DNA from 2 places in the Paenibacillus sp. JT22N1 genome. Region 1 is predicted to be linked to the other one. Evidence: riboswitches for the same ligand, from Rfam matches in the RefSeq annotation. Region 1 holds a riboswitch; the other holds the start of a gene.
The links. A riboswitch is a leader RNA that binds a small molecule or an ion and turns the genes downstream of it on or off. The one in region 1 is predicted to bind cobalamin.

Region 1 (6,107 bases):
TAGTCGTAGAGATCCGTCCTTTGCAAGCAGCCTTGCCTGATATTCATGAGGTGGCGACATTTACATTTATTAACTGGAAGTTGTCCGTTACTTCAACTGGTCTTCTGCTAATTGGAAAATTATTCGTTCGTATTATTGCGAGCCTAAGTTGCGTGTCTTTTATTATGTTCAGTACTCCTTTTTCTGAATTGCTGCAAGTCTTACAAAAAGTTCGTGTTCCCAAGCTGGTTCTGGAAATTATGCTTATTATGTATCGGTTTCTGTTCATCCTATTTGAAATTGCCAATAACATGTATGTAGCTCAGCAATCAAGAGGCGGTCAGACCGGTTTCCAAAATAAACTAAAGGATACAGCCATTATTATTGTTCAAATGTTTATCAAAACGATGCAGCGGTATAGATCACTGTCAAATGGCCTTGTCTCCAGAGGCTTTACGGATGATATTCACATGGCCCCCTACCAAGCTCATCCTGTACCTTTTCGATATAAACTGGAAAGTTATATAGGAATCACGCTTTTACTGCTGCTCGAAATTTGGCTGCGTTGGAATTGGAGGAGTATCTGATGAGCACGATTTTAGAAACCTTAGAAGTGAGTTTCAGCTACCCTGCTTCAAAGAACAAGGCTTTAAACAAATTAAAGCTCCGAATCCCCGAGGGGAAAAAAACGGCCATTTGCGGTCATAATGGTTCTGGCAAATCTACTTTATTTCTTCAAGCTATTGGCATTCATTCACCTTCATCAGGTCAAGTTTTATGGAAGAACGAACCTTTGACTTACACCCGCAAAGAACTTAAACAGTTACGTCAAGACGTTGGACTTGTCTTTCAAGATCCAGAACAGCAGCTCATACTGAATACTCCTTATGAGGATGTCACCTACGGTTTGCGAAATGCTGCTACTCCTGAGCCTGAGATTACTCGCCGAGCAGAAGCGATATTACGTACGATGGGACTCGAACATTTAGCACATACACCCATTCACCACTTGAGCCTTGGTCAAAAGAAACGAGTAGCCCTAGCCGGTGTGCTTGTGCTTGAACCAAAGCTGCTGCTTCTGGATGAACCAACGGCCTATCTGGATCGCATCTCGGAACAACAGCTTGTCGAGGAACTTGACCGTATACATAGCCGCGGAATCACGTTAGTCATGGCCACCCATGATATGAACCTAGCTTACTCATGGGCTGATTGGATTCTAGTGATGGATCAAGGACAATGCGTCATGGAAGGCACGCCAGATGAAATATTCAATGATAGCAAGGCTATCAATATGCTTGGTCTTGATAGGCCCATGCTGCTAGATTTGTGGGAAGCATTGCCTGAAGCTAGTCGTCGGGGAGTCTCGGCACCAAGGAATGTGAAGGACTTTACAGCATTATTACAAAAAGTCTATTTATAATTATCATCAACGACTCTATATAAGTTAAAAGTGGCTGTCCCAACAGTGATAAATAGTTAGAGGGACAGCTTCTTCATGTATGCATGCATCTATTAATGGTAGCCCTCTCGTTCCGCTAATTCAATGTTTAGCTCTTTTCATCCACCTTAGTGGCTTGTCGTTCCATTATGAACATGTATGACAAATAAGCGCGAAAACCGCGCTTTCAGTGAGAGCTCGCCAAGGTCGACAGAGTCTGAGAAGCTGAATATCGACTTCTCAGCAGACCATCCTGCACGTCCGTGCCAAATAAGCTCTGAAAACGCGCTTATTCAGGAGCACCCGAACCAATAAGCGCGAAAACCGCGCTTTCAGCGAGAGCTCTGCGAGCCGACAGAGTCTGAGAAGCTGAAAATCGACTTCTCAGCAGACCATCCTGCGCGCCCGCGCTGAATAAGCGCGGAAAACGCGCTTATTCAGGAGCACCCGAACCAATAAGCGCGATAACCGCGCTTTCAGTGAGAGCTCGCCGAGTCGACAGAGTCTGAGATGCTGAATATCGACTTCTCAGCAGACCATCCTGCGCGTCCGTGCCAAATAAGCTCTGAAAACGTGCTTAATCTGGAGGGCACGAATAAATAAGGGGTAAGCTTTGCTCACCCCTTACCTAAAACATATAAATTCTGACCAAAGAGGACCTCCCCCTATTGGCGGAAGTCCTTATGGATACGTGCTTTAAGGTAGATATCCCAAAAGGTTTATAAACCATTTGGGATATCTACCTTTTCAAACTTTCATTATCTGATTATTTACTTTGTATGCGACTAATGCCCTTATTTCCTTTTCCGGTTGGCACAAAGCGTTCCTCAAAGCTATAAATCATATGTTCTTGGAGTGGTTTCCCCTCTAATAAATGCTCTCTAACAAGCCTTCTCCCAGTCTCTGGTGTCATTTCCTTGTACCAAATCCCTTGCGGATACACCGTAACAACACCTGCATCCTGACAGCGCCCATTACATCTAGTCCGAGTTGTATGTATTAGATGCTCGGCTCCGTGCTTCGAAATTTCATCTCGGATGGCTAGCGTTGTTTCATCTCCTGAATTTTTCAGACAAGATCCTCCGTTACAGATAAGTACATGATGTTGGACTGTTGATAGATCCCACGTACTCATAAGAACACCTCCCTATCTCCCGTAGGTATATAACTGTGCTGCTGAAATAGGCAGGTCTCCTGGCTTCAGGATCTTCATCAAACGTCAGCCTTCCCAATCGGTCGATCAGTGGCATAGAGACGTTGACTCCTCTGTTACAGTGGCGGGACCGCGTCGGCTTTGAACCGATCTTCCCTTTTAAGCTTACCCTGCGCTTGGATAGCGAGGTGCAAGCACCTATTTCGAATATGAAATTATGACCGAGTTTATTCAAATCATTTAAACTCAACCATCATCTTACCTCATAGTCTATTTACATACAAGGAAAAAGCCCCAACCAAATGGTAGGGACTTCATCGAAGCTGTATTTACGATTTCAAATCACACATTTAAACGGAAGGACGATTCGGTTGGTGATGTCCAGGTTCTGTTGAATCTAGATTCGACTGTATGCGAGAAGATTGCTTCGAATGATCGATTGTGCTCTGTATCCTCTGATCCATACTTTTACTTTTCTTTTTGCTCATGATGAGATTGATCCTCCTGTGAGTTGAAGTAATGATCACTTGATTAGTATGGAGAGATGCCGCACCAAATATGCTGTATAAAATACCCATAAAGGACGAAGGCAAAGGGAACACAAAAGCAAAAGCCTGTAAGGAAACCTCCCTACAGGCTCTTGATGGTGCCATTAGACTTTAGTGCTTCTTGTGCGGCAAATTACTGCCTGGCTGACCGTCACCTTGGGTCCTGAGATTCTTCGCGGCTTTCCTCTGCTTGTCGTGCAGCTTGCTAATGAAATGACTATCCATGAGCATTCGCCTCCTGAAGAAAGAATGGCACTACCTCTTTAGAATGTCACACAAGGTCTAAATTTAAACGCATGGCAAGATTAAGAATCGCGCCTCTTGCTTCTGCATCTGTTTTGACTTTTTCGTACAATTCTTCAAAATTAGTGCGGTTTTGAATAAATTCCGGTTCGGTTTTGATAGCCGTTTGTGTCCAGTTAATCAAGACATTCTCCGCTTGGGTAAGTTCATTGTAAGCACGATGTAGGCCGACACGCTCAATAATTTCTTCCATTTCTGCTTGCCCTACTTCTTTACCTTCTTCTTTTAATTCTGCAATACGTTTATCCGCTTGGTTACTGATTTGCAGAAAATGCTCTCTTGAGGCCAGATAATCAATTTGTGCTTTAGAGTGTTTCTTTTTCATTGTCATCACCTTTGTCATTTAGTAAGTAAGAATTGGGTTTATTGTATCAGGCCTGTCAACAAAACACAAAATCCGTCCGGATGACTGCGCCCATCCAGTTCTGGACAGACATTATCTACCTTGAGTTTGCATACCTTTTATCATCATGCTCTCTTTATAAGGAAAGGAAGGAACGTCTATGTGCGGAATAACGGGTTGGATAGATTGGCGGAAAGACTTGACCGGGTACCCGTCCATTCTAGAAAATATGACGGAAACGCTCCATTTGCGTGGACCTGATGCTTCTGGTACATGGATTTCACAGCATTGTGCCCTCGGCCATCGGCGTCTTAGTGTAATGGATCCAGAAAACGGCGCTCAGCCCATGGTACGGAAACAAGGAGACTACACGTATACGATCGTATATAATGGCGAACTCTATAACGCCCCTGAACTCAAAAAGGAGCTCGAACTTCGTGGACATCATTTCCGCACGACCTGTGATACAGAGGTGCTGCTTGTTGCCTTTATCGAGTGGGGGAGAGCTTGTGTAGATCGACTTAATGGCATTTTCGCTTTCGCGGCCTGGAATGATCAGGAACAATCCCTTTATTTGGTCAGAGATCGGCTTGGCGTAAAGCCGCTTTTTTATTCTCATCAAAATAGTGTGCTTCTATTCGGCTCTGAGCCGAAAGCCATTCTCGCTCACCCCGACTTCGAAGCAGAAGTTGGTGCGGAAGGCTTGGCCGAGATCTTCGCAGTAGGTCCAGCTCGCACACCTGGTCATGGGATTTATCGCAACATGTCTGAGCTCAAACCAGGACAATGCGCTGTATTTGACCGCAATGGCTTATCCATTCGTACCTATTGGAAGCTCGAAAGCCACCAGCACCCAGACGACATCGACGCTACGGCATTACAAGTTGGGCAACTTCTTAGAGACACCTCCCAGCGCCAACTTGTTTCTGATGTACCCATCTGTACTCTACTATCGGGTGGACTCGATTCTAGTGCGCTTACTGCACTTGCTTCTGCTCATTACAAGGAGAGCGGGCAAGGCGTTTTGCATACCTTTTCTGTTGATTACAAAGATAATGACAAGCATTTTAAAGCAAATGTATTTCAACCAAATTCAGATGCACCTTGGATCAAACGAATGACAGAGCATCTGGGGACAGAGCATCATTATATTGAATTCGACACACCTGAACTCGTGGAATCACTGAAAACAGCGGTATTTGCCCGCGATACACCAGGGATGGCTGATGTCGATGGGTCTCTTTATTTATTTTGCCGTGAGATCAAAAAAGAAGCAACGGTTGCCATTTCCGGCGAGGCTGCTGACGAAATATTCGGTGGATATCCTTGGTTCCACAACGAAGAAGCTTTGGCTGCGGGGACGTTCCCATGGTCCTTAAAACTGAACAATCGAGTCGACCTGCTGGCTCCCGATCTTGTGGATTGGATCAAACCAGTCGAATATGTGAGCAATCGGTATCAGCAAGCATTGAACGAAGTGCCGCGGTTAGCTGGAGAAACACAGCAGCAAAACCGTATGCGAGAAATGTCTTACTTAAACATTACCCGGTTCATGCCAACACTTTTGGATCGTAAGGATCGGATGAGTATGGCGGTCGGCCTTGAAGTCCGCGTCCCTTTCTGCGATCACCGTCTTGTCGAGTATGTTTGGAATATTCCCTGGGAAATCAAAACATCGGGTGATCGGGAGAAAGGTATTTTGCGCAAAGCACTCAGAGGCGTTCTACCTGACGATGTGCTAACTCGCAAGAAGAGTCCTTATCCAAAGACACACAACCCTAATTATTTAGCCGCTATGAGAAAATGGGTGCTGGAGATTCTGGATGATCCCAGCTCACCCTTGCTTCCCTTCATTGATGTTAAGAAAATCCGTGCACTTGCCAGCTCAGAGACGAATGATTTCGATCTCCCATGGTTTGGTCAGTTAATGACAGGTCCTCAACTATTCGCCTATTTGGCACAAGTGGATACTTGGTTACGTTCCTATAAAATTTCCATTCGATAAATGAATAAACCTGCTTCCCACCGATGAAGTGGAAAGCAGGTTTTCTTCATGATATTAGTCGTTCTGATCAGGAAGTCTATCCAAAAACATGCGTAAAGCTTTGGCTCGATGGCTTATCTCATTCTTCTCTTCCATTGTTAATTCAGCCATCGTTCTCCCAAGAGATGGGATATAAAACAACGGATCATAGCCGAAGCCGCTATCGCCACGTTCTTCCCCGATAATGTAACCACGGCAGGAGTCCTCAGCTTCAATCACTTCATTAGCTACAGGGTCGATGAGTGTAAGCGCACAAACATAGGAAGCTTCGCTTAGAAGCTTTGGGTGTTCTGCAC
Region 2 (6,107 bases), on a different contig from region 1:
CTCCGGAAATTCTGGAGCAAATGGACGGGCGTCTGGATGCTTTCGTAGCAACTTCAGGCACGGGCGGAACGATCACCGGAACGGGTGAGGTGCTGCGGGAGAAGCTGCCGGATATCCAGATCTATGTGGTGGAGCCGAAGGGTTCCCCGGTTCTGTCTGGAGGAAGTCCAGGTCCGCATAAACTCGTTGGTACGAGTCCAGGCTTCGTACCGGCTATTCTGAACACAAACGTATACGATCAGATCGTGCAGGTATCTGACGAAGATGCAATTCGAACCATGAAAGATCTGGCCAGCAAGGAAGGCATTCTTGTGGGACCTTCGGCCGGGGCCTCGGTGTGGACAGGTATGCAGATAGCCCGTGAGCTAGGAGCGGGCAAGAGAGTGCTCTGTATTGCACCGGATACGGGCGAAAGATATTTGAGTATGGACATTTTTGATTAAATGCATAAGTAAGTTAGAAAATATAAGCGGCCCACCGGATCCATATGATTCGGATGGGCCGTTCTACATTATTTCTTAATATAAAAGATAATAAAAGAATATTGAATAAAAATTCATAATTGAGTATAATTATAAGTATAAGAAGGTTTGGGATGAAAGGTGGAAATACTGTGAAATTAGCCTACATTAATGCGCTTCCTGAAGAAGGTCAATTCCAGGAATTTATACAGACATATACAGAAGAATGCATAACATTTGGAGCTCAAGCGATTGTGGATTGGAACGATTTCCAATCGGAGCACGTTATCTCGGTTTATGATGAGAATAAGCTTGTCGGAATCGGTTGTATGGCGGGAGAATGTCATGTCCATGTACGCCCAACGTATGAGCATCGTGAAATTGGAACTATGATGAACAAATTGCTGCAAGCCGAATCGAAGGTTAGTTTGGTTCACGGACAATCCTGAAAATTACTGGTAGGCAGAGGCTACTCGGGAGATCCCAGTGGCCTTTTACTATTTGTGAGGTGGAAAATTCGGTTTTACAAAAATATTCCGTTCTAAAACAAGCTCAGTAATTGAATTTGGACAGCAATTCATTGTAAGATTAAAGGATGAACGAATCAGATTTCAGAAAGGTAGGTTTAACCATGGATGCTTTGAAGCTTAATATTCTCGAACTACTGAAGGAAGATGCCCGCAGGAGTGCGGACTTGATCGCCACTATGCTAGGAACGGCGGAGGCCGAGGTGGCGCGAGCGATAAGCGAGATGGAAGCGGATAAGGTCATCGTCAAATACGCGACAGTAGTTAACTGGAGTAAAGTGGATGACGAAAAGGTTACCGCCCTAATTGAAGTGCAAATTACGCCGGAACGCGGACACGGGTTTGATGCTATCGCGGAACGGATCTATTTATATCCAGAAGTCAAATCGGTTTATCTCATGTCTGGCGCTTATGATTTACTTGTGGAAATTGAGGGCAGTTCTCTCAAACAAGTCGCTTCTTTCGTGTCCAACAAGCTCTCGCCGATTGACCGTGTACTTTCAACAAAGACGAATTTTATATTAAAAAAATACAAACAAGACGGCATTATATTCGAGGATCAGGAAGACGATCACCGGATGCTCGTTTCGCCGTAAAGAAGAGGGAATGTCATGATCAAAGATGAGATAACGATCCAGCAGAACAAGGTAAAATCGATGCAGGACTACCTCGCTCCTGCCGTACGTGAAATGAAGCCTTCAGGTATTCGGAAGTTTTTTGATTTGGTGAGTAACAGTAAGGAAGATATTATTTCTCTTGGTGTAGGGGAACCGGATTTTTCAACACCTTGGCATGTCCGTGAAGCAGCTGTGCATTCTTTGGAACGCGGTAGAACGAAATACACGCCAAACTCAGGTATTCCTGAGCTTCGTGAAGCGATTGCCGATTACCTTCATACGTCGTTTAAAGTGAAATATGAGCCATCGAATGAAGTTCTTGTTACGGTAGGCGGCAGTGAAGCGATTGACTTAGCACTCCGAGCTTTGATAACGCCCGGCGATGAGATTCTTATCCCTGAACCTTGTTATATTTCTTATTCCCCAATTACGAGCATAAGCGGCGGTGTAGCTGTTGGGATAGAAACATTCGCGAAGGATCAGTTCAAGCTGACTGAGAAAGCACTTCGCGACGCGATTACGCCACGCTCCAAGATATTGATTCTCTGCTATCCTAGCAATCCAACAGGCGGTATTATGACCTATGAGGATTGGCTTCCGATTGCCAAAGTCATTGAAGAGAAGGATCTTATTGTCATTTCCGATGAAATATATGCGGAGCTGACTTATGGTCAGAAGCACGTGAGCTTCGCGGCTATTCCTGGTATGAAAGATCGGACAATCTTGGTTAGCGGTTTCTCCAAAGCTTTTGCCATGACAGGCTGGCGGATGGGTTATGCCTGCGGTCACCAGGAGCTGATTTCGGCGATGACCAAAATTCATCAATATACGGTGATGTGCGCACCGGTCATGGGTCAAGTTGCTGCTCACGAGGCGTTGACGAATGGGATGGAAGAAAAAGATCGGATGATCGAGTCCTATAACCAGCGCAGACGTCTCATTGTAAAAGGGTTCCGAGATATTGGTCTCGAATGCCATGAGCCGCAAGGCGCTTTCTATGCATTTCCAAGTATTGTCGCTACAGGATTAACTTCAGAAGAGTTTGCACAACGGCTATTATTTGAGTCAAAGGTTGCTGCCGTGCCTGGAGATGTGTTTGGTTTAGGTGGAGAAGGTTTCTTACGTTGTTCATATGCTTATAGTGTTTCTCAACTAAATGAAGCTTTAGAGAGAATTGGAAATTTTATGAGAAAATTGTAATGAATAACGTAAATAAATATGTTCATTATTGATGAAAACTGGTATTCTTGTAGTAAGGAGGGATGAGCATGGCTTTTATGGAATATCAACTATCAACCTATCAAAAACATTTTCAAATTCGTGAACAGGATTTCGGACAACGTTGGTTGACCAAGCGTGCGAAGAAGCAAAACTCCCTTACCTTATTAGAAGAAGAGATTCATTCTCTGCGACGCAGGTTAGAAAAGATGGTTTTTGATGGGGAAGAAATGACATCTGATTCCGTCGTTGAATTGAGCACAATCCTAGACCGAAAAATAAATGAATATATGCATAATGGGAAAAAAAGTCGGTGAAAACCGACTTTTCTCGCGATTATCGATGGATTCAGATAACAAACGGAGGTACGCTTACAACATGAAAGTGAAATGGCTGTTGGTTATGATGATGGGACTTATGGTGTTCCTTACGGGTTGCGGCGGACCGAAGCCGGATGTATCTATATTTATGATGGGCTCTAATGGTTTTCCAAGTGAAGCAGGGGACAAGCTGGAGATTTCCTTGAAGTCCAAGGTGGGCGAGGTTCCTACAGTCAAAGTCAATACATCCCCTATTTTTTCGTTGGAAAAAATGATTGTAGAACTGGCTGCAGGAGGCAATGGCATCTTCATTCTTGCGGAAGATCAATTCAAATCACTTAGTAATCAAGCGGGTTTCGTTTCTTTGGATGATACGATCAAACCGGAAGATTATCCGGATGGTGTTATTCAAATAACCGAAGAAGGCAAGCCTGCTGAAAAGCATCTATATGGTATTCCTCTTGCAGGAAACAAATGGATGAAAGAACAAGGTTTTGAAGGAAAAGGCTTGGTGGCTTTTATTCCTCAAAATGCTCCAAAGTTGAATGAGTCGAAACAAGTGCTCAAAGTAATTGCACAAAAGTAACAAGAAGTCTATAATCGACAAATAGATTGATAGTAAAATATGCAGCCATAGGTGCTGGTAAGCTCATTAAGAAGAGATTGCCACTTAAAAGGGAAGCCGGTTAAAGTCCGGCACGGTCCCGCCACTGTAATCCAGGCATGAGTTGCCGGGAGAGTCAGGATACCTGCCCATGGTGCCGTTTACGACATCCTTCGAGGAAAAGGATCGCGTTAAATCAGGAAGCAACCTGCGGGTTGCTGAGCGCCGCGATTTATCGTCCCCTTTGTTCCTTCGAGAACAAAGGGGCTTTTTTGTTAGGGTCAATCGAAATAAATTGTTCAGAGAGAGGGTTTGCTAGATGAAAAGGAATTCAGTAAAAAAAGCATTTATTCTTACAGTAGCGCTAGTAACAGCAATTAGTCTCGCAGCTTGCGGTAAAAAGGAAACGGAAATTTCTAATCCGTCTAAGCTTGGCGGGGAAGGGACGAAAGCTCCTGCTGCAACGACGACACCATCAACAGCAGCCAAAAAGACGGTCTACCCTTTGAAAATAAAGGATGCTACGGGCAAGGAGTTTACTTTTGATAAAGCGCCTGAGCGTATTGCATCCGTCTCCCCGGCAGAGACTGAAGCCCTTTTTGCAATTGGGCTGGAGGCTAATATAGTTGGTGTATCTGATTTTGATGATTATCCAGAAGCGGCTAAAACAAAACCGAAACTTGGCAGCATAACGAAACCTAACCAAGAAGCGGTGATCGCAGCTAACGCGAATGTTGTATTCACTGGGGTTTCGATGAAACCCGATACGGTAGAAAAGCTGCGTACTTTGAATATTAACGTGTTTAAAGTGGAGCCGAAAACCTTGGATGATGCCATTGCTAACATTCAAACTTACGGATTGATTACAGATCATCAGGAGCAAGCGGAAAAAGTGGTTGCTAAGATGAAAGCGGACCGTCAAAAGGTTGTTAATGCAGTGAAAGACGTCAAGCAAGAGAACAAGAAAAAGGTATACATTGAATTTGCCCCAGGATGGACAGTGGGCAGTGGCGAATACATGGATGAATTGATCAAGCTTTCTGGCGGGATTAACGTCGCAGGAGACGGAAAAGGCTGGTATCAAATCAGTGAAGAGAAAATCATTCAACAAAACCCAGGTGTAATTCTGTTCGCCAATGGGGTTGTCGATAGTAAGAGCAAGAAACCACTTGATGAAATTATACGTACGCGAAGCGGTTGGGATGCCATTGATGCCGTGAAGAACAAGCAGGTGATTGGCCTCGACCAGAACATGCTCAGCCGTCCTGGTCCAAGACTGACCGATGGATTGCTTGAAATGGCGAAAGGCATTTATCCCGAACTGGTGAAATAAAATGAAAAGAAAATTAATGCTATGGGGAGGAGTAGGGGTTATACTCCTTCTTCTTTCTATTGTGGCGAGCTTATCGCTTGGCACTGCTAATCTCCCCGTTCTGCAAATTGCCAGTATTCTCGCCAAGCATATCCCTTGGCTGGGAGATCACATCGATGCCACCTGGCCGCAGTCGTCGGAACAAATCATTAATAAAGTACGATTTCCTCGTGTATTACTGGGAATTCTTGTAGGGGCCTCACTCTCTATTGCAGGGGCAGCTTTTCAAGGTGTGCTGCGCAATCCGCTTGCGGATCCTTATGCACTCGGTGTATCCTCGGGGGCTTCTGTAGGAGCCGCATTTTTAATCTATTTTGGACTGCAAGTGGCGTGGTTTGGGCAATGGTCGATCCCTATTGTTGCCTTCGTAACGGGACTTATTTCTTTATTTCTAGTTCTAAAGCTGGCCCAGATCGAAGGGAAGCTGAAGATGGAGACGCTTATTTTATCAGGCGTGGTCATGCAGGCATTTCTAGGGGCTATTGTATCCTTTATGGTGTCTATTTCCAATCAAGTCATTAATGAAATCATTTTCTGGCTAATGGGCAGCTTGGCAATGCGAGGTTGGTCGTATACCTATATCATTTCACCCTATTTAATTATCGGTTTTGTCGTGCTGCTTAGCTATGCAAGGTCGTTAAATTTACTGGCTCTGGGTGAGCGGCAGGCGTCACATCTCGGTGTGAGTGTAGAACGTACAAAGCTGATTGTGCTAATTGTGGCTACATTCCTAACTGCCGCTGCGGTCTCGGTTGCCGGTGTAATCGGTTTTGTAGGGCTCATCGTGCCACATTTAGTGCGATTATTGGTAGGTCCGGATTATCGGTTGATTATTCCATTGTCCGCAATTGGTGGCGGCGTTTATGTCCTCTGGGCAGATACACTTGCCCGTACCCTGCTGAGTCCAACCGAAATTCCACTTGGGGTTATCACGGCATTTCTGGGTGCGCCATTTTTTGCTTATTTGCTCCACAAGGATAAGAAAACG

Region 2: another riboswitch for cobalamin. It lies ahead of AC58UU_RS09930 (ABC transporter substrate-binding protein); the one in region 1 lies ahead of AC58UU_RS15780 ((2Fe-2S) ferredoxin domain-containing protein).

What each region holds. Positions count from the first base shown of each region.
Region 1 is NZ_JCAUAW010000007.1:170,415-176,521, forward strand. It holds gene cbiQ (cobalt ECF transporter T component CbiQ) at 1-566, shown strand, start outside; gene AC58UU_RS15775 (energy-coupling factor ABC transporter ATP-binding protein) at 566-1,402, shown strand; gene AC58UU_RS15780 ((2Fe-2S) ferredoxin domain-containing protein) at 2,187-2,555, opposite strand; cobalamin riboswitch at 2,588-2,790, opposite strand; gene AC58UU_RS15785 (hypothetical protein) at 2,924-3,061, opposite strand; gene AC58UU_RS15790 (DUF4023 family protein) at 3,233-3,346, opposite strand; gene AC58UU_RS15795 (hypothetical protein) at 3,393-3,749, opposite strand; gene asnB (asparagine synthase (glutamine-hydrolyzing)) at 3,928-5,772, shown strand; gene AC58UU_RS15805 (XTP/dITP diphosphatase) at 5,827-6,107, opposite strand, start outside.
Region 2 is NZ_JCAUAW010000004.1:168,630-174,736, forward strand. It holds gene cysK (cysteine synthase A) at 1-443, shown strand, start outside; gene AC58UU_RS09905 (hypothetical protein) at 614-910, shown strand; gene AC58UU_RS09910 (Lrp/AsnC family transcriptional regulator) at 1,093-1,584, shown strand; gene AC58UU_RS09915 (aminotransferase class I/II-fold pyridoxal phosphate-dependent enzyme) at 1,600-2,805, shown strand; gene AC58UU_RS09920 (aspartyl-phosphate phosphatase Spo0E family protein) at 2,874-3,140, shown strand; gene AC58UU_RS09925 (hypothetical protein) at 3,202-3,729, shown strand; cobalamin riboswitch at 3,762-3,914, shown strand; gene AC58UU_RS09930 (ABC transporter substrate-binding protein) at 4,067-5,080, shown strand; gene AC58UU_RS09935 (FecCD family ABC transporter permease) at 5,082-6,107, shown strand, end outside.